Regions from separate parts of the Kineococcus aurantiacus genome, predicted to be linked through region 2. Evidence: riboswitches for the same ligand, from Rfam matches in the RefSeq annotation. Region 2 holds a riboswitch; each other region holds the start of a gene.
The links. Region 2 has a riboswitch for S-adenosylmethionine ahead of BJ968_RS22510 (MFS transporter). Riboswitches for the same ligand answer to the same signal wherever they lie in the genome.
Positions count from the first base shown of each region.

Region 1: another riboswitch for S-adenosylmethionine. It lies ahead of BJ968_RS18850 (O-acetylhomoserine aminocarboxypropyltransferase/cysteine synthase family protein); the one in region 2 lies ahead of BJ968_RS22510 (MFS transporter).
Region 3: another riboswitch for S-adenosylmethionine. It lies ahead of BJ968_RS27155 (putative leader peptide); the one in region 2 lies ahead of BJ968_RS22510 (MFS transporter).

Region 1 covers NZ_JACCBB010000001.1:3,928,616-3,935,317, forward strand. Annotated here, with positions in the region: gene BJ968_RS18830 (ABC transporter substrate-binding protein) at 1-645, shown strand, start outside; gene BJ968_RS25935 (DUF3253 domain-containing protein) at 653-1,072, shown strand; gene BJ968_RS18840 (TIGR03560 family F420-dependent LLM class oxidoreductase) at 1,113-1,979, shown strand; gene BJ968_RS18845 (NtaA/DmoA family FMN-dependent monooxygenase) at 2,035-3,342, opposite strand; SAM riboswitch class I at 3,416-3,505, shown strand; gene BJ968_RS18850 (O-acetylhomoserine aminocarboxypropyltransferase/cysteine synthase family protein) at 3,637-4,932, shown strand; gene BJ968_RS18855 (LLM class flavin-dependent oxidoreductase) at 4,932-6,242, shown strand; gene BJ968_RS18860 (antibiotic biosynthesis monooxygenase family protein) at 6,263-6,568, opposite strand; gene BJ968_RS18865 (FtsX-like permease family protein) at 6,589-6,702, opposite strand, start outside.
Region 2 covers NZ_JACCBB010000001.1:4,730,413-4,737,114, reverse strand. Annotated here, with positions in the region: gene BJ968_RS22520 (multicopper oxidase family protein) at 1-89, shown strand, start outside; gene BJ968_RS22515 (TetR family transcriptional regulator) at 221-844, shown strand; gene BJ968_RS22510 (MFS transporter) at 1,212-2,576, opposite strand; SAM riboswitch class IV at 2,630-2,739, opposite strand; gene BJ968_RS22505 (hypothetical protein) at 3,586-3,882, shown strand; gene BJ968_RS22500 (iron ABC transporter ATP-binding protein) at 4,173-4,931, opposite strand; gene BJ968_RS22495 (iron chelate uptake ABC transporter family permease subunit) at 4,928-5,989, opposite strand; gene BJ968_RS22490 (iron chelate uptake ABC transporter family permease subunit) at 5,979-6,702, opposite strand, start outside.
Region 3 covers NZ_JACCBB010000001.1:1,251,322-1,258,023, reverse strand. Annotated here, with positions in the region: gene BJ968_RS05990 (dipeptide ABC transporter ATP-binding protein) at 1-1,427, opposite strand, end outside; gene BJ968_RS05985 (ABC transporter permease) at 1,437-2,285, opposite strand; gene BJ968_RS26380 (ABC transporter permease subunit) at 2,282-3,259, opposite strand; gene BJ968_RS05975 (ABC transporter substrate-binding protein) at 3,263-4,942, opposite strand; gene BJ968_RS27155 (putative leader peptide) at 5,045-5,125, opposite strand; SAM riboswitch class I at 5,133-5,219, opposite strand; gene BJ968_RS05970 (FAD-binding oxidoreductase) at 5,345-6,702, shown strand, end outside.

The DNA.
Region 1 (6,702 bases), 800 kb from region 2:
GGCGCCTGGCAGGCCGACGACGACAGCTACGTCTTCGGCGACGACCCGAAGTCCGTCGAGGCCATGCAGTACGTCGTCGACCTGATCAACCGCGACGAGGTGTCGCCCTCGGCGGCCGACACCAACGACAACGGCGACTTCTCCCGCGACCAGTTCACCCAGGGGAACATGGCGCTGTTCCAGTCCGGCACCTACAACCTCAAGAACGTCGCCGACGCGGCGCAGTTCTCCTGGGGCATCGCGCCGGGCCTGACGGGGCCGGCCGGCCGGGTCCTGGTCACCAACGGGATCGTCGCCGTCGGCAACGCCAAGACCAAGGACAAGGAGGCGACGCTGAAGGTCCTGGAGTGGCTGGGCAGCGAGGAGGGCGCCGCGCCCATCGGGGCCGAGGGCGCCGCGTTCCCCGCCGTCACGGCCGCGCAGCAGGCCTACCTGGACTACTGGAAGGGCCAGGACGTCGACGTCCAGCCCTTCCTGGACGCGGCCGCGGCCACCGACACGATGCCCGCCCCGCACGGCGCCCGCGCCCAGACCGGCCAGGCGGCCGCCGACGAGGTCCTCAAGGAGGTGTTCCTGGGGCGCATCCCCGTGCCCGAGGGCATGAAGCGGGCCCAGGACGCCGCGAACGCGGCGATCGCGGGGTGAGGCGGCGGTGAGTCGTGGAGCGGGCCAGGGCGCACGTCGCGGTGCCCCGCCGCCGGCCAAGGACTGCGCCGTCTGCGGGCGGACCATCACCTGGCGCAAGAAGTGGGAACGCGACTGGGACCAGGTCCGGTACTGCTCCGACGCCTGCCGCCGGCGGGCCAAGGCGGCCGCCGGCGTCGACGGCGCGCTCCAGGCGGCCCTGAGCCGGCTGCTGGACGAACGCGGCCCCGCGGGCACCGTGGACCCCGAGGAGGTCGCGCGCGCCGTCGGCGGCGCGGACTGGCAGGAGCTGCGGGAACCGGCCCGCTCGGCCGCCCGCCGGCTCGTCGCGGCGGGGGAGGCCGAGATCACCCAGGGCGGGCGGGTCGTGGACCCCTCCACGGCCCGGGGACCGATCCGGGTGCGGCGTGGCGGGGGGCGGGCGTAGGTTCGCCCCGGACCACCGGCACCGAACGAGGGAGCACCCCGTGCGCATCGGCCTGCACGTCTCGGACTTCACCAACCCCGGCGGCCCCGCCGCCCTGCGCGAGGACCTCCTGCGGGTCGTCGGCGAGGCGGAGGAGTCCGGTTTCCGCAGCGTCAGCGTCATGGACCACCTGTGGCAGATCCCGCCCATCGGCGACGCCGAGCGGGCCATGCTGGAGGCGTACACGACGCTGGGCTTCCTGGCCGCCCGCACCGAGCGCGTCGAGCTGCTCGCCTGGGTGACCGCGGTGACGTACCGGGAACCGGGGCTCCTGGCCAAGCTCGTCACCACCCTCGACGTGCTCTCCGGCGGCCGGGCGTGGCTGGGGATCGGGGCGGCCTGGTTCGAGCAGGAGGCGACGGGCCTGGGCCTGCCCTTCCCGGGCACCGCCGAGCGCTTCGAGCGGCTGGAGGAGACGCTGCGGATCTGCCGGCAGATGTGGTCCGACTCCGAGGAACCCTTCACCGGCCGGCACTACGCGCTCGGCCGGACCCTCAACAGCCCGCAGCCGCTGCGCCGCCCGCACCCGCCGATCCTCATCGGCGGCGGCGGGGAGAAGAAGACGCTGCGCCTGGTCGCGCAGTACGCCGACGCCTGCAACCTGTTCGGGGGCGACGACATCGCCCGCAAGCTCGACGTCCTGCGGGCCCACTGCGAGGACCTCGGCCGCGACTACGACGAGATCGAGAAGACCGTCATGGCCGTCGCCGACCCCGACGACGTCGAGGGGTTCCTCGAGCAGGCCCGCGGGTGGGCCGCGCTCGGCGTCACCCACGTCCACGGCGGGTTCCGGGGCTACTTCGAACCCGGCAGCGTCAAGCGGTTCGGCGACGCCGTGGTCCCGCGGCTGGCCGAGCTGGGCGCCTGAACGGCCCCCCGGCTCACCGGTAGCGGCTCACCGGTAGCGGCTCACCGGTAGCGGCTCACCGGTAGCGGCTGGGCGGCACGGGCAGGCCGAGGTTCTCCCGCAGGGTCGCCGCGGGCAGTTCCGGGGCCAGCACCCCGCGTCGCACCAGCAGCGGCACCACCTGCTCGGCGAACTCCTCCAGCCCGGTGGGCAGGGAGGAGAACGCCAGGGTGAAACCGTCCGCCGCGCCGCCGGTGAACCGCTCGGTCATCCAGTCCGCCACCTGCTCGGGGGTGCCGGGCAGGAACCGGCGGCGCAGCATCGCCCGGTACAGCTCCCGCAGCGTGAACCGCTCGCGGTCCACGAGCTTGCGGACCCCCTCGAACACCGTCTGCACCTGGTTCGACCCGCTGCTGAAGTCGAACTCGAACCGCTCGTCCAGCGGCCGGTCGGACAGGTCGACCCCCAGGTGGTGCGAGAGCCAGTCCAGGCTGAGCCGGTCCGGGGTCAGCGCCTCGATCTCCTCCAGCCGCTCCAGGGCGCGCGCGGGGGTCTCGCCCAGCACGGGGGACAGGGCCGGCAGCACGAGCAGGTGCGAGCGGTCCCGGCCGTTCTCCACGGCGCGCCGCTTGTAGTCCTCGTAGAGGCTGCGCGCGCCCGGCAGCGGGGCCGAGCCCGGCACGAACACGGCCTCGGCGTGCCGGCCCGCGAGCCGCCGGCCGTCCTCGGAGGACCCGGCCTGGAACAGCACGGGACGGCCCTGCGGCGGGCGGGGCAGGTTCAGCGGGCCCCGCACCCGGAAGAACTCCCCCTCGTGGTCCAGCACGTGCATCCCGGCCGGGTCGGCGTAGCGGCCCGAGGCGACGTCGGGGCGGATCGCGCCGTCGTCCCAGCTGTCCCACAGGCCGTGCACGACCTCGACGAACTCGGCGCCGCGGCGGTAGCGCGCGGCGTGGTCCAGGTTGCGCTCCAGCCCGAAGTTGCGGGCCTCCTCGTCGCTGGCCGACGTCACGAGGTTCCACCCGGCCCGCCCGGAGCTGAGGAAGTCCAGGGTGCCGACCTGCCGGGCGGTGTGGAACGGCTCGTTGTACGTCGTGGAGACGGTCGCGACCAGGCCGATCCGCTCGGTGCTGCGGGTCAGCGCCCCCAGCAGGCCGAACGGCTCGGGCCGCACGTTCGCGACGTGCTCGACGCCGGAGCCGAACCGGTCCCACACGTACAGCTCGTCGGCGTAGAACACGGCCGCGAACCCCGCCCGCTCGGCGGTGCGCGCGAAGTGCTCGTAGTACCCGAAGCTCACGTACTCGTCCGGCCGCCCACCCGGCAGCCGCCAGCTCGTGAGGTGCTCGCCGCCGGGGTAGAAGACCATCGCCGTGAGGATCACGACCGCGCACGCTACCCCGCGCCCGATCCGGTGAAGCGCTTGACACGGGTCGGGGCCGTGCCGTCCACTGGGAGAGCCATCCAGAGCGGCCGAGAGACCTGGCTCGTCGACGCCGCAGCAACCGCCCCGCCGGGGTAGGTGCTCCCGCCAGGACCGATGGGGAGGGACCCGCAGTGCCGATCGAACCGCTCACGCGACGCCTCGTCGTCGACCTCCTGCGCAGCGCCGGGACGACGTGTCGGGCCTGACCGCCCGATCCGCCCCCACCCCGCTCCGCCCCAGGAAGGTCCCGCGATGACGCACGCCCCGTACGGCTTCACCACCCAGCAGGTCCACGCCGGCGCCGAACCGGACCCGGTCACCGGCTCCCGGGTCACGCCCGTCCACCTCACCGCCGGGTTCGTCTTCGACGACTTCGAGCACGCCCGCGCCCGCTTCGCCGGCGAGGACGACGGCTACGTCTACACCCGCATGGGCAACCCGACGACGGCCGCCGTCGAACGCCGCCTGGCGGTCCTGGAGGGCGGCACCGACGCGATCCTGCTCGGCACCGGCCAGGCCGCGATCACCGTCGCCCTGCTGGGGATCCTCGGCGCCGGCGACCACGTGGTGGCCGCCGCCGACCTCTACGAGGGCTCGCGCGGGCTGCTGCTGGACAACTTCGCCCGCCTGGGCATCGCCGTCGACTTCGCCGCCGGGCCGGGGGACTGGGAGCGGCTCGTGCGCCCGACGACCCGGGCGTTCTTCGCCGAGTCGGTCGCCAACCCCAAGAACAGCGTCCTGGACGTCCCGGCCGTGGCCGCCGTCGCGCACCGCCACGGCGTCCCGCTCGTCGTGGACAACACCTTCGCCACGCCCTACCTGCTGCGGCCGCTGGAGCACGGCGCCGACGTCGTCGTGCACTCGGCGAGCAAGTTCCTCGCCGGGCACGGCTCGGCGCTGGGCGGCGCGGTCGTCACCGGCACCGGTTTCGACTGGAGCGGTTTCGCCCACCTCACCGACCCCGCGAACGTCCTGGCCGGGATGAGCTGGGTGGAGCGCCACGGCCCGCAGCGCGCCTACGTCGAGCACACCCGCTCCGTCGTCGCCTCCCGGCTGGGCCCGGCGATCTCGCCGTTCAACGCCTTCCTGGTCCAGCAGGGGCTGGAGACCCTCTCGCTGCGGGTGGGCCGCCAGAGCGCGACCGCCGAGACCGTCGCGCGCTGGCTGCAGGCCCGGCCCGAGGTCGTCGGCGTCGACCACGCCGGGCTGCCCGGGCACCCCTCCCACGACGTCGCCCGCCGCCTGCTGCCGCGCGGCACCGGGGCGGTCCTGTCCGTGACGCTGGAGGGTGGACGCGCTGCGGCCCAACGGTTCGTCGACGCCGTGCAGCTGTTCACCCGGATGACCCACGTCGGGGACGTCCGCTCCCTGGTCATCCACCCCGCCAGCACCACGCACGCCCACCGCAGCGAGGACGAACGGCTCGCCGCCGGGATCTGGCCCGGCCTGGTGCGGCTGTCCATCGGGCTGGAGGAACCCGAGGACCTGCTCGGGGACCTGGAGCAGGCCCTCGTGGCCTCCCGCGAGCGCGAGGGGGCGGCGGCCTGATGGGACGCCTGCAGCACTTCGGCTACTTCTTCTCCCGGGGTTTCGGCCCGCAGGGCTGGGGACGGGACTACCAGGCGTGGAACGACGACTGGACGCGCCCGGACCTGTACGCCCACGCCGTCCGCGACCTCGAACGGGCCGGGTTCGACCTCGTCGTGGTCGAGGACGCGATCTCGCTGGGGAACCCGCAGACCCTGGACCTGCGGGTGCGCGCCGCCTACGGCGGCCCCAAGCACGACCCGCTGCTGCTGGCGCCGTACCTGTTCGCCGCCACGACCCACCTCGGGGTCGTCCCGACGGTCAACGCGGGGATCACCCCGCCGTACCTCGCCGCCCGGCAGGCCGCGACGCTGCAGCACCTGTCCGGCAGCCGGTTCGGGATCAACCTCGTCACCGACACCGGCAGCGCCCGGCACGTCGGGCTCGACCCCGTCCCGCACGACGTCGCCTACGACCGCGCCGAGGAGTGGATCGACGTGGTCCGCCGGCTGTGGCACAGCTGGGACCCCGAGGCGCTCGTCGCCGACCCCGTCACGGGCCGGTTCGCCGACGGCACCCGCATCGACGCCTTCGCCCACCGCGGGGAGCACTTCCGCCTCGACGGCCCGCTGAACGCCCTGCCGTTCTCCTCGGGCGACCCCGTCCTGGTCTCCCCGGGCGGGTCGCCCCGGGGCCTGGGGTTCGCGGGGTCGCGCTCGGACGTGCAGCTGGCCCTCGCGCCCCTGCGGGTCGACCGGGTCCGCGAGTACCGGCGCAGGGTCCTCGACGCGGCCGCGCTGGCGGGCCGCAAGGCCTCCGACGTGCGCGTCCTGCTCGTCGTCAAACCCGAGCTCGTCGCGAGCGCCGCCGAGGCCGACCGCGTCGTCGAGGCCTCCGCGCACCCGGGCGAGGACGTCCTGCGCGAGGTCGCGCTGCACTGGTCCAGCGACCTGGAGACCGACCTGACCGCCCTGCCGCTGGACCGCCCGCTGGACCCGGCGGTGTTCGGCGACCACGTCTCCCTCGGGACGATCTCCGCGCTGCGCGGGGACACCCCCGACGCCCCGCTGCGGGAACTGCTGACCCGCAAGGCCCGCAAGGGCCGGCTGGCCGACCGGTCCGGCCTGGTCGGGACGGCGGAGGAGTTCGCCGACCTCGTCGAGGAGTTCGGCGAGGACGCGGGCAACGACGGGTTCCTGCTCTCGGGCGACCTGCACCCCGTGACGCTGCACCGCTTCCTCGACGACCTCGTGCCCGTGCTGCGCCGCCGCGGCGTCCTGCGGTCCGGGTACGGCGGCGGGGGGCTGCGGGGCAACCTGTTCGAGTTCTGAGCCGGGAGCCGGCCCCGCCCTCAGGCGGGACCGGCGCCCAGCACGACCTCGAACTCCAGCAGCGAGGCGCCCGTCGCGACCGGCCGCTGCCGCTCCCCGGCGTGGGCGTCGCGGGCGCCGCCGCCCGCCCACGCCTGGTACGCCTCCTCGGTCTCCCACCGGGTGTAGACGAAGTAGCGGGTCTCACCCGCCACCGGACGCAGCAGCTCGAACCCGAGGAACCCCGGGCTGCCCTCCACGGCACCCAGCCGGTGCGCGAACCGGCGTTCCAGCTCCGGGCCGGACCCGTCCGGCACCTCGATCGCGTTGATCTTCACGACAGCCATGCCGACAGCCTCGCAGACCCTCAGTCGGCGATCGCGGCGACCGGCGGGGTGTTCGCGGCCCGCCGGGCCGGCAGCACCGAGGCCAGCACCCCGGCCGCCGCGGCCACCACGACGATCCCGGCGACCTGGGCCCA
Region 2 (6,702 bases):
CCGTCTACCACTGCCACATCGCCTCCCACGAGGACCTGGGCATGATGGGCGTCCTGGACGTCCGCGACCTCCGGGAGGTCCGGTCGTGAGGCCACCCCTCGGCTCACGACGGCTCCTGGCGGGAGGAGCCCGGCGGGCGAGGACGACCCGCCGGGAGCCGCCGGTTGACTCGCCTCGTACATTAGTGTTCAATCAATCACATGCTGTCCCGGAGCGCCTCGTGAGGTCCACCGCCGAGTCCCAGCGCGCCCGCGCCACCGCCAGCGCCGTCCGGGTGTTCGCCCGCACCGGGTACCACGCCACCCCGGTGACCTCCGTGGCCGCCGAGGCCGGGATCTCCGCGGCCTACGTCTTCCGGTTGTTCACCGACAAGCTGGGGCTGTTCGTCGCCGCCTTGGAGCACTGCTTCGAGCAGGTGCGCGCGGCCCTCGACGAAGGCGCCGAGCAGGCCACGGGAACCTCCCCCGAGGAGGTGCTCGAGGCGATGAGCGTCGCCTACGCCCGCTTGGTCGCCGACAAGGACCTGCTGATGCTCCAGGTCCACGCCCAGAGCGCCTGTGACGTACCGGAGGTGCGGGATGCCTTGCAGGAGGGCCTGGCCTCGGTGGTGCGCCTGGTCCAGCAACGTTCCGGGGCCGATGACGCGGCGGTGCAGCGCTTCATCGCCTACGGCCAGTTGTGCCACCTCATCGTCACCTCCGGCCTCGACGGGCTGAACACCTCCTGGGCCAAGGCCCTGACCACGGGCATGACGCACGTGGAGCCGACCCCGGCCCCCGGCCCGGCCCGGGCCCGGCGGGCACCGGTGGCGCGCACTCGAAAGACCGCACCCGCATCTGCCTGACCCGCTCCCCGGCCCGGAGCACCGGACTCGGTAGGGGCGGACGGGTACCGATCGACCGAGCCCCTGCGGCCGACGGAGACGCTCAGCGCCGCGAGGAACTGCTGCGCCGCAGCCGCCGTGGACCGGGAGTTCTGCGCGGAGACGAGGTTGCGGTCCACGACCACAGGGCTCGACCACGCCGGGCCGGTCTCCACGGGCCGCCTCCCACGCGCGCAACCGGAACTCGACGACGCACGGAGCCCGGTCGCCGAGCCCACGCTGCTGTTCTTCCTCGTCGGTGACGACGGTCGGGCGACGCCCGGATGGCCGACGCGCTCTGCGCTGCGGGGGCGCCCGGGCCGGTCCCGTCCGGCCCGGGCGCTGCGGGTCACACGCCGGCGGTGGAGGCTGCGCGGTCGAGCTCCAGGTCGCCGAGCGTCACGCCCCGCGCCTCGTTGCCCTTCACCCACCACGTCACACCCGCCGCCGCACCGATCATCCAGAACGCGGCGAGCAGCACGAACATGGAGGTCACGGAGAAGACGACTGCGACCTCGGCCAGCAGGACCTGCCCGACGACCGCGCCCATCCGCCCCACCCCGACCGAAGCGCCCACCCCTGTAGCACGCAGGTGGGTGGGGAACTGCTCCGAGAACGTGGGGTAGGCCGACACCCAGGCGCACGTCGCGAAGAACGCCGCAACCGTGAACGACGCCAGGACGAGCCCACGCGAACCGGTCGAAGCCGCCGCGGCACACCCGAGCATGCTCAGCGCCGCACCGCTGTAGCTGATGACCACCGAGGGCCGGCGGCCCAGGGCGTCCAGCGCCCACGCGACGAGCACACCGCCGGCCAGCGCTCCCACGTTGGCGACCAGGAAGTACCAGGGCAGCGCTGCGTCGGAGATCGGTACAGCGCCGGAGGCGGAGGAGAAGACGAAGACGCTCATCGCCGTGAAGAGGCCGTAGTAGCCGGCAGCCTCGGAGAAGTCCAGAGCCATCCCGAAGAAGAGCTTGCTGCGGTGGTGCTTCCACAGTTCGGTCAGCGCGCCTCGGCCACGCCGTCCCGAGGGGGGCAGCACGTAACCGTCGGCGCTGGTCTGGCCGGTGATCGCGACGACGACGGCGTCTGCCTCGGCCAAACGCCCGCGCGAAGCCAGCCAGCGCGGAGACTCAGGCACCAGACGCCGGGCGAGGAGACCGTAGACGGCGCTGACCACACCGAACAACAGCGTGTACCGCCAGGTCAGGCCGAACGTGGAGATCACCAGGATCGAGACGAGGGAGGAGAGGATCCCGCCCAGGGCCCAGAAGGTCATCACCAGGCCGTTGCTGCGACCACGGTTGCGAGCGGGGGTGAACTCCGAGATCGCCGAGGTGATCGCCGAGTACTCACCCCCGACGCCGAGCGCGGTGATGAAGCGGAACAGCATGAACACCTCGTAGGAGGGTGCTGCGGCACTGGCGACCGCGGCGAGGGAGTACACCAGCAACGTCGCGACGAAGAGGCGTTTGCGCCCCACCCGGTCAGCCAGCCAGCCGAAACCGAGGGCACCCACCGCGATGCCGAAGAACCAGACGACGTTGATCGTCACCGCCTGGTCGGCGCCCAGACCGAACTCCGACTGGATGCCCGGGATGACTGAGCCGATGATCTGCACCTCGAAGGCGTCGAGCATCCACCCGATGCCCAAGGCCGTCGCGATGCGGGTGTGCGCCGGTCTCCAGCGCGTGTGGTCGAGCCGTGCCGCCATGGGGTCCTCCGTGCCGTAGCCGAGGCACCGACGGAGGCAGGAGTCGCGGCAGGTGCTCGTCCTTACCCGCGCGCCGGCGCAGGTCAGGTCATCACCCGGGGCACCCCACGACGAGGAGGGTTGCCGCCCAGCAAGCCGGGGCTCGTCGCTGGGACTCGTGACCGAGCAGGAACCTAGCCAGCTCAAGATCTCGTTGTCAACGACTCCGGCGCCGCCCCGGTCCTCGAGCGATCCCGGCTCAACTCGTGAGCGCACGTCCTGCCGGGCAACAGCATGCGGGCAGCGGCGCGTGGCACCTCTGACGCACCCCTCACGCAGGCCCGGGCCCACGTGGTCACCGGTCGACGTCCGAGTTCCTGGACCACGGGAGCCGCCCGCGCCGCGCGCCCGTGCCGACGCCCTGCTTCCCCGTTGCGGCGGCACCGGTGCCGACCTCGACCACTCTGAACGGCACCGGTCGCGAACGCAGGGTCACGACGCTGCCTCCGCCTCCCCACGGCCGAGCGGGCTCGCTGAGGCCAGCCCTCGCGCCCGCGTCCCTCGCAACCGGCACTGCGCGGGTGCGCATCCGCTGGGAGTGCGAAGTGGGCACTGCTCGCCCTCGCGCTCCCGGCCACCGCGATGCTCAGGGGCTGCGCCACCAGCAGCGACGACGACGGCCCGCGAGGACTGCTCCTGCACGGCCCGCTCGTCGCCTCGACCGGCCACGGCGACGCCGCGTCGGCCGCCCGGACCGGGGCACCCTCATCCGTGACGGTGCGTGCCTGCTCCTCGCGACCCGCCCGGCGGAAGCCCTCAAGTCAGTGACACCTGATCCCGAAATGGTTAGCAAGTGCTCCACCAGACAGCTAGTCATCGGAGGGTTGCCATGTCGCTGCGCGTACGCCCGAGGCTCACCAAGGGCACTCCCGACGCACTCCCGACCTCGTCCGCTGCCACGACGCCGTCGTCAGCGACCACGCCCGCCCCCGACCCCGGGCCGGCACGCTCGTCCTGCCCCGACGAGCGGGTGGGCGACGTGGAGCGGGCAGCTGCGCTGCGCCGGGCGGTGCAGGACCACGTGGCCGCCGGCGCGGTGGTGCAGCACGCCAGTGCGCACCAGGCGGTCCTCACCTGCCGCGAGGCGACCGCGCACCGCCGGCACGCCCTCGCCGCGGTGTGCACCCTGGGGGCGTGGCTGCCGTTCTGGGCCGCCCTCAGCATCGCCCGGAGCCGCCGACGCCACAGCGTGCAGCTCGTCGTGGACGCCTGCGGCGTCGTCACCTCCCGCACGCTCGGGCCGGCCCCCCGCCCCGGCTCCAGGTGACCCCGACGCCACCCCGGTGATCCCTCACCACCACGACCGCAGCCTCGGCAGCGGTGGTCTGCCCACCGCCACGACGCAGGCGGCGGGTCAGCTCGGCCTCGACGCGCACCTCCGACGTGTCGCTCTCCAGCGACAGCCTCGCCCGCCCCGACACGCAGACTTTCGCGCCCTCGCTCAACAGCGGTCCCGTGCAGCAGACGAGCACTGTCTGCTGCCGCTGGAGACGCCGGGTTCGGGGAACCACCGCTCACCCACCCGTCGCGATGACTGCTCCACGACCCCCCGCGACGTCAGCGGTAGTACAGCGCCACCGGTCGTCCGTCGACCTGGCGGATGTCGACGGGGACGTCGTAGACGGCCTCGAGCACGTCCGGGCGCATCACCTCCCCGGCGGCGGCATCGGCGACGACACGACCCTGCCGCACCGCCACGATCCGGTCCGACCAGGTCGCGGCGAAGTTGACGTCGTGCAGGACCACCACCACCCGCTTGCCCAAGTCGTCGGCCATCGTGCGGACCAGGCGCATGGTCTCGGCCATGTGCCGCAGGTCGAGGTTGTTCAGCGGTTCGTCCAGCAGCACGTACCGGGTGTCCTGCGCCAGGACCATCGCGATGAAGGCCCGTTGGCGCTGGCCCCCGGACAGCTCGTCGAGGAAGCGGCCACGCAGCCCGTCCAGCTCGAGGTGGGCCAGCGCACGCTCGATCTGGTCGTGGTCGGTGCGGGTGAGGCGACCGCGGGAGTGCGGGAAGCGCCCGAACTCCACCAGGTCCTGCACGGTCAACCGGGCCGCGACGTGGTTGTCCTGCCGCAGCACCGCCAGCGTGCGGGCCAGCCGGGCCGAGTCGGTCGAGGCGACGTCCATCCCGTCGACGCTGACCCGCCCGGCGTCGGGCGCCACCAGTCGGCTGATCACGCCGAACAGGGTCGACTTGCCCGCCCCGTTGGGGCCGATGAGCGAGGTCACCCCCTCGGCCCCCAGTTCCAGGTGCACGTCGTGCAGCACCGTCTGAGCCCCGTAGCGCTTGGTGACACCGTGCAGGCGGATCATCGGGCTCCCTTGCGCAGGACGAGGTGGAGGAAGAACAGCCCGCCGGCGAACTCGATGGTCGTCGACAACGTCGCTCCCAGGGAGAACACCCGCTCCAGGACCAGCTGACCGCCCAGCAGGCACAGCAGGCCCAGCAGCACGGCGCTCGGCAGGGTCCACCGGTGCCGGAACGTCCCGGCCACGCTGTAGGCCAGGTTGGCGACGATGAGGCCGAAGAACAGAACCGGGCCCACCAGGGCCGTCGAGGCGGCCACCGTGGTGGAGACCACGGTGAACAGCGTCATCACGACACGGCGGTGGTTCACCCCCAGGCCCGTGGCGTTGGCCTGTCCCAGGACCAGCACGTCCAGGACCGGCAGCAGGGGCACAAGCACCGCCAGGCTCACGAGCACCAGCACCCCGGTCAGCACCAGCAGCGTCTCGTCCGGGCGGGTCAGGGAGGCGAACATCGCGTCGGTGACCACCTGGAAGTCCAGCGGGTCCAGCATCCGCTGCATCCACTCGGTCAAGGCGCGGAAGAACGTGCCCAGCACCAACCCGACCAGCAGCACGAGGTGCAGGGACCGGCGCTTGCCGCCGAACAACCAGGTGAACAGGAGCACGCTGAAGGCGACCATGACGACGACCTGGACGACCCACAGGGTCACGACGTCGGCGCCCAGGAACGCCGCGGACCCCAGGGAGAAGACCACGAACGTCGAGATCAGCGCGTAGAACGCGTCGAAACCCAGGATGGACGGGGTCAGGACGCGGTTCTGGGTGATGGTGTGGAACACGACGGTCGAGACTCCGACCGAGACGGCGACCAGGAGCATCGCCAGGACCGTCAGACCGCGCAGGCGCAGCGCGAAGGCCAACGAGCCGGGCACGTCGGTGAACAGGTAGAGCGCCACCAGCGCCAGGACCGCACCGGCCAGGACCGACAGCCGGACCCCCGGCCGGCACCAGGTGAGGCGCAGCCGGCTGCCGCCCGCCGTCCCGGTGCGGTCCGTGAGTCCGGCCGCCGCGCCGGCGCTGCCGGGATCGGCGCCGGTGCCGGTGCCGGTGTCAGTGGGCACGGGTCCCCCTGCGCAGCAGCAGCCACAGGAACACCCCGGCGCCGACGACGCCCACCACGACGGACAGCGGGATCTCGTAGGGGAAGCGCACGAGCCGGGCGACCACGTCGCAGCCCAGGACGAACGCGGCGCCCAGCGCGGCCACCCAGGGCAGCGACCGGCGCACGTTGTCCCCGACCAGCAGGCTGACCACGTTCGGGACGACCAGTCCCAGGAAGGGGACCGTGCCGGCGGTGACCAGGACGGTGGCGGTGATGACGGCCACGACCACCATCCCGACGGCCACCACCCGGCGGTGGTTCAGGCCCAGGTTCGTCGAGAACGCCTCCCCCATGCCGGCGACGCTGAAGCGGTCGGCGGCGATCCAGGCGATGACCACCATCGCCGCGGCGATCCAGAGGAACTCGTACCGCCCGGGCACGATGCCGGCGAAACTGCCCTGCGACCACTGCCCCAGGGACTGCACGAGGTCGGCGCGGTAGGCGAAGAACGTGGTCACCGCCCCGACGACTCCTCCGAGCACGAGGCCCACCAGGGGCACCAGGACGAGCTGACGGACCGGCACCACCCGCACCACCCGCAGGAAGACCCACGTGCCGAACACGCCGCAGCCGGCCGCCACCGCCGCCCGTGCGGGCACCGGTGCGCCCGGCCACAGGAACATCGTGGTCAGCATGCCCAAGGTGGCGAACTCGGTGACGCCGGTCGTGCTG
Region 3 (6,702 bases), 3.5 Mb from region 2:
AGGTCGTGGGAGACGAACAGGTACGTCAGGCCCAGGTCCCGCTGCAGCGCCACGAGGACCTCCACGATGTCGGCCTGCACCGAGACGTCGAGCGCGGACGTCGGCTCGTCGAGGACGACGACGTCGGGGCGCAGCACGAGCGAGCGTGCGATCGCCACGCGCTGGCGCTGCCCGCCGGACAGCGCGGTCGGCCGTCGCCGCCACAGGTGCTCGGCGAGCCCCACCGCGGTCAGCGCGTGCGCCACCCGGCGCTCGCGCTCGGCGCGGTCGCCGATCCCGTACCGGTCCAGCGGTTCGCGCACGAGCGCGTCCAGCCGCCACGTGGGGTCCAGCGACGTGAAGGGGTTCTGGTAGACGAGCTGCAGGTGCCGGCGCGTGCCGCGCAGCTGCGCGTGCGAGCGCCCCTGCACCTCCTCCCCGGCGACCAGCACCTGCCCGGCGTCGGGCTGCTCCAGGCCCAGCAGGACCCGCACCGCGGTCGTCTTGCCGGACCCGGACTCCCCGACGAGGGCGTGGGTGGTGCCGGCGGGGACGGAGAACGACACGTCGTCCAGGGCGCGGGTGCCCGTGGCGAACGTCTTGGTGACCCCGCGCAGCTCCAGCCGGGCCGGCCCCGGCGAGGGGACCCGGTCCCCTCGGTAGCGGTCCGGGTTGAGGGCGGGCACGTCGGCCTGCAGGTCGCGGGCGTACTGCGAGCGGGGGGCGGTGAACACCTGGGCGGTCGGGCCCGCCTCCTCGACCCGGCCCTCGCGCAGCACGACGATCCGGTCGGTGCGCTCGGCGGCGACGGCGAGGTCGTGGGTGATGAGCAGCAACCCGATGCCCAGCTCGGTGCGCAGCCCGGTCAGCAGGTCCAGGACGCGGCGCTGGACGGTCACGTCGAGGGCGCTGGTGGGTTCGTCGGCCACGAGCAGGTCCGGTCGGGGCAGCACGGTGAGCCCGATGAGGACGCGCTGCAGCATCCCGCCGGACAGCTCGTGCGGGTAGGCGTCGTAGACGCGCTCGGCGTCGGGCAGGCCCACCCGCTCGAACACGTCCAGGACGGCGCGACGGCGCGCGCGACGGTCCCGCTCACCCGTGAGGGCCGCGGCCTCCTGGGCCTGGGACCCGATGCGGCGCACGGCGTTGAGCGAGGTCGCCGGGTCCTGCGGGACGAACCCGAGGGTGCGCCCGCGCAACGGGCGGAACCGGCGCTCGGGGATCGACAGGACGTCGGTGCCGTGCAGCCGGACGGCCCCGGAGGCGCGGGCCTGGTGGCGGGGCAGCAGGCGCAGGACGGAACGGGCGATGGTCGACTTGCCCGACCCGGACTCGCCGATGAGGGCGAGGCTGCCGCCCACGGGAATCTCGAAGGAGACGTCGGACACGACCCGGGTGCGGCCGTAGGCCACCGACAGGTCCTGCACCTGCAGCAGGGGTTCGCTCACGGGATCTCCTCAGTCGGTGCCGCGCAGCCAGCGGCTGATGCGGTTGACGGACAGGACGGTGGCGATGGTGACGGCCGCCGGGGCGTAGACCAGCCACGGCGCGGTCGGGTAGTCCTTGCCCGCCGAGACGAGCAAGCCCCAGTCGGAGGCCGGCGGCGGGTCGCCGTAGCCGAGGAAGGCCAGGCCGGCGATCACGAGGACGGACAGGCCGAACTGCAGCACGGCCAGGGCCAGTACCGTGCGGGAGGCGTTGGGCAGCACGTGCCGCAGCAGCACGTGCGTGCGCGAGCCGCCCTGCAGGAAGGAGGCCTCGACGAACACCGACCGCCGCGTCTTGAGGACCTCCGAGCGCATGACGCGGGCGAAGACCGCGACGGCGGAGACGCCGGTGGCGATGGCGGCGTTGATGGTCTGGAACCCCAGCGAGCTGACGACGATGACGGCCAGCAGGAAGCTGGGGATGGCCAGCAGGACGTCGACGACGCGGGCCAGGACCACGTCGACGAGGCCGCCGAGGAACCCGGCGAGCAGCCCGACGAGCCCGCCGACGACGACGCCGATGCCGACGGCCACGAGCGCGCTCGTGACCGAGCTGGCCGTCCCGTGCACGACGCGGGAGAACTCGTCGCGGCCCAGGTGGTCGGTGCCGAACCAGTGCGCGGCGCTGGGACCCAGGAGCTTGTCGGCCGTGACGCCGTTGACGGGGTCCTGGTGGGTGAACAGGCCCGGGGCCAGCGACCAGGCCACGACGACGGCGAGCACGAGGAAGGACAGGACGACGGTCGGCGGGACGCGGAACGCCGAGCCGCGGGTGATCGCCGGGGTCTGCGCCCGGGTGGCCGTGATGGTGCCGCTCATGCCGGGCTCAGCTCCTCGCGGGGGACGACCGTGCTGCGGGGGGTGCGGACCCGGGGGTCCAGCAGGGGGTAGACGAGGTCGGCGACGAGGTTCACCACGACGAACACGACGGCGGCCAGCGACACGACGGCCTGCAGCACGGGCAGGTCCTGCGTCGTCACCGACGACTCCACGAGGCTGCCGACGCCGGCGCGCCCGAAGATCGTCTCGGTGATGAGGGCGCCGCCCAGCAGTTCCCCGACGGTCAGGGCCAGGACCGTGACCACGGGCAGCGAACTGGGCCGCAGCAGGTGCCGCAGCAGCAGCCGGCCCCGGCCGAGCCCGCGCGAGCGGGCCACCGCGGCGTACTCCTGCCGCGACTCGTGGTCCAGCCCGGCGATGAGCACCTCAGCCAGCTGCGCCGAGACGGGGATCCCCAGCGCCACCGCCGCGAACGTCGTCGCCCACGCCGAGTCGGGTTCGATGATGCGGAACAGGCTCAGCTGGAGCGCGAACACGTGGATGAGCACGAGGCCGATGACGAAGTTCGGCACCGACAGGAACAGCGACGGCAGCGAGCGCAGCACGCCCTGGCCGGCGCCGCGGGGCAGGACCTGGGTGCCCACGGCGATGGCGGCGGCCAGGACGACGGCGACCACGAGGGCTGCGCCGGCGAGGGTCAGCGTCGAGGGCAGCACCTCCAGCAGCGACTCCGACACCGGCCGGTTGCTGCGCAGCGACACCCCGAGGTCACCGGTGAGGAACCGCGACAGCGACTCCCACAGCTGCACCGGCACGGGCCGGTCGAGCCCGTAGTAGGAGACGATGCGCGCGATCTGGTCCTCGGTGAACCCGTTCTCGGGGTTGCGCAGCGTGTTCGTGACCGGGTCCCCGGGCAGCACGCTGATGACGACGAACGTCGCGACGTACGCCAGCAGGACGACGACGACGGCCTGGCCGACGCGCCGGGCGGCGAAACCCGGGTACCCGCGCACGGCTCAGCCCTCGAGGTGGGCGGTGTAGAAGTTCGCGTACGCCACCCCGTTGTAGCTGACGCCCTTGAGGTCGGGGCGGGAGGCGTAGATGCGCTGGACGATCTGCTCCAGCGGGATGAACAGCCCCTGCTCCAGGACGTACTGCTGCAGCTGGTCGACCGAGGTGGTGCGGGCGTCCTCGTCGACCGCGCCCGCGACGTCGTCGCGCAGCTGGTTCAGCGTCTGGTCGCTCTCGCCGAGGCCGAACCAGTCCTCGCCCTTGTTGGCGCTGGTGAGGATGCTGGCGACGGTGCCGACGTCGATGAAGCTGCGGGTCACCTCGTAGTTCGACAGGGTCTTGTTGCCGGTGACCCGCTGGCCGTAGGTCACGACGTCGAAGGTCTGCAGGTCGACGGTGAAGCCGACCGCGCCGAGCTGCTGGGCGACGAGCTCGTCGATCGCCTGCGACGTGACGAGGTAGGGGTTGGGGAACAGCGTGACCGCCAGCGGCTGGCCGTCCTTGCTGCGCTTGCCGTCCGCCCCGGCCACCCAGCCGGCCTGGTCCAGCAGCGCCTTTGCCTTCGCGGCGTCGTGGGTGAACTCGGCGGAGTGGTCGGTCGCCTCGGGCACGTTGGACTGGATGAAGGACTCCGCCTTCTTCCAGTCGCTGGTGTAGACGGTGGAGAGGATCTCGTCGCGGTCGACGGCGTGCTGGAAGGCCTGGCGGACGAGGACGTCGGTGAAGGGCGCGACGGACGCGTTGAGCCGGTAGCCGTGGACGAACCCCAGGTAGCGCGGCGTGGCGACGGTGAACCCGGCCCCCTTGAGGCCGTCGAGCTCCTGCGGCGTGGCGTTGAAGACGACGTCGGCCTGGTTGGACTGCAGGCTCGCGGTGCGCAGCGAGCTCTCCTTGACGATCTTGTACGTGATGGTGTCGAGGGTGGCGGCGTCGGTCTTGCCGAGGGCCTGCGGTCCCCAGGCGTAGTCGGCGCGCTTGGTGAGGACGACGTTGTCGCCCTCCTTCCAGCTCTTCACGGTGAACGGGCCGGAGCCGCTGACCTGGGAGAGGTCGGCCTGGCCCTCGGTCGGCAGGGCGATCGTCTTGGGGGAGATGAGGATCGACCCGTGGTACCCCAGCGTGGGGATGAACCCCAGGGTCGGGGCGCTGAACTCGACGACGACGGTCGAGGCGTCGGCGGCTGAGGCCTGCAGGTACGTCTTGGGGAACAGGCCGATCGGGTTGACGCCCTTGTCGGCCTGGCCCTTGGCCCAGTAGTCGAGGTTCGCCACGACGGCCGCGGCGTCCAGGGCGGTGCCGTCGGAGAACGTCACGCCGCTCTTGAGGTGGAGCGTGAACTCGGTGGCGTTCTCGTTCTGCTCCCACTTCTCCGCCAGCCACGGGGTCACCTCCCCCTCGCCGTCGACGTACACGAGCTTGTCGGTGACGTGCCCCCAGACGTTCCCCTGGAAGCTGGAGATGGCGCTGTTGTCGGGGATCCAGGTGTCGCCGAGGGAGTCGATGAGGAAGACGATGTCGCCCCCCTGCTTCGCCTTCCCGGAGCCCGACGCGGAGTCCGCGCCCGACGCGCCGCCGCCGCAGGCGGACAGCAGGGTCCCGACGGCTCCCGCTCCCAGGGCGGCGGAGACCGTGCGGCGGGACGGGTGGTGCTTGTCGGCTCCGGTGCCGGACGTGCTGCTGGACATGGGGACGTGGCTCCTCGGACGTGCGGGGTGGACCGCCCGGGGTGTCTCCGGCGCGGCGGGGAGGGTGCTGGCCGCGGCCGGTCGCCGGTCCGCGGTGGGGGCTCAGCGCCGGGGTGGGAGCGCGCTGGACTGGCGCAACAGGTCGACGTGGCGACGTGTCGTCAGGAACAGCGGGGACCGCATCAGGTTTCCTCCATCGGTCCTGGCGGTAGCACCTTCCCGAAGGAGGTTGCTGCGGCGTCGTCGAGCCAGGTCTCTCAGCCGCTCTGGATGGTGGTGGGAGCGTGGCAGAGTTCTCAGCCGTCGTCAATCTCCCGCCCGCCCCGGTGTGCGATGGTGTTCCCCCCACCGCACCCGTGACGACCCCGGGTGCTCCAGGTCCCCACCCGATCGGAGAAACCCATGACGACCGAACTGCTCCCCGACGTCCTGACGGGCCCGCTGGCCGAGCTCGACGCCGCGCTCCCGGGTGCCGTGGACGTCCGGTTCGCCGCGCACGAGGTGACGGACCGGTCCCGCGTCGACGCCCCCGCGGGGGTCCTGGCCGTCGTCCGCCCCGCCGACGTCGAGGGCGTCCAGGCGGTGCTGCGCTGGGCCACCCGGCACCGGGTGCCGGTGGTGCCGCGCGGGGCCGGAACGGGGTTGTCGGGCGGAGCGGTCGGGGTGGCCGGCGGGATCGTGCTGTCCACCGAGCGGCTGGACCGGATCCTCGAGATCGCCCCCGCCGACCAGGTGGCCCGGGTCGAACCCGGCGTGCTGGGCGCCGACCTCGACGCCGCGCTCGCGCCGCTGGGGTTGCGCTACGCCCCGGACCCGGCGAGCTGGCGCGTCTCCAGCATCGGCGGCAACGTCGCCACCAACGCCGGGGGGTTGCGGTGCGCCAAGTACGGCGTCACCCGCGAGTCGGTGCTGGCCCTCGACGTGGTGCTGGCCGACGGGACCCTCGTCTCGACGGGGCACCGCTCCATCAAGGGGGTCACCGGGCTGGACCTCGTGGGGCTGTTCACGGGCTCGGAGGGGACGCTCGGGGTCGTCGTGGGCATCACCGTGCGGCTGCGGCCCCGGCCGGTCCGGGAGGAGACCGTCGCGGCCTGGTTCGACTCCGTCGACGCGGCCGCGCAGGGCCTGCTGGCGATCACGGCGGGGACGGCGCGACCGGCCGTCGTCGAGCTGCTGGACGGCCCCACGCTGGGCGACGTCGACGCCCACTCGGGCACGTCCCTGGCCGCCCACGGCGACGCGCTGCTGCTCGTGCAGACCGACGGGCACGGGGCCGAGGCCGAGGCGGCCGAGGTGGAGGCGGCGCTGGCCGGGGCCGGGGGGCGCACCCGCCGCCTGCACGGCGACGACGCGGAGTTCCACTGGGAGCTGCGCCGGACCGGCCGTGGTCCGCTGGAGGACGAGCTGGCCGTGGGCGAGGACGTCGCGGTCCCGCTCTCGCGCATCGGGCAGTTCCACCGGGAGATCACCAGGATCGGTGCGGCGCACGGGGTCTCGGTGCGCGCGGTGGCCCACGCCGGGGACGGGAACTTCCACCCGCTGCTGTTCGCCGACGAGGTCCCCGGTGCCGCCGAGCGCCTGGAGGCGGCCGCCGACGAGGTGGTCGCGACGGCGCTGCGCCTGGGCGGGACCATCAGCGGCGAGCACGGCATCGGCACGGCCAAGCAGCGGTGGCTGGCCGACGAGCTCGCCCCGCGCGTGCGCGAGCTGCAGGCCGGCATCAAGGCCGTGTTCGACCCGCTGGGCCTGCTCAACCCGGG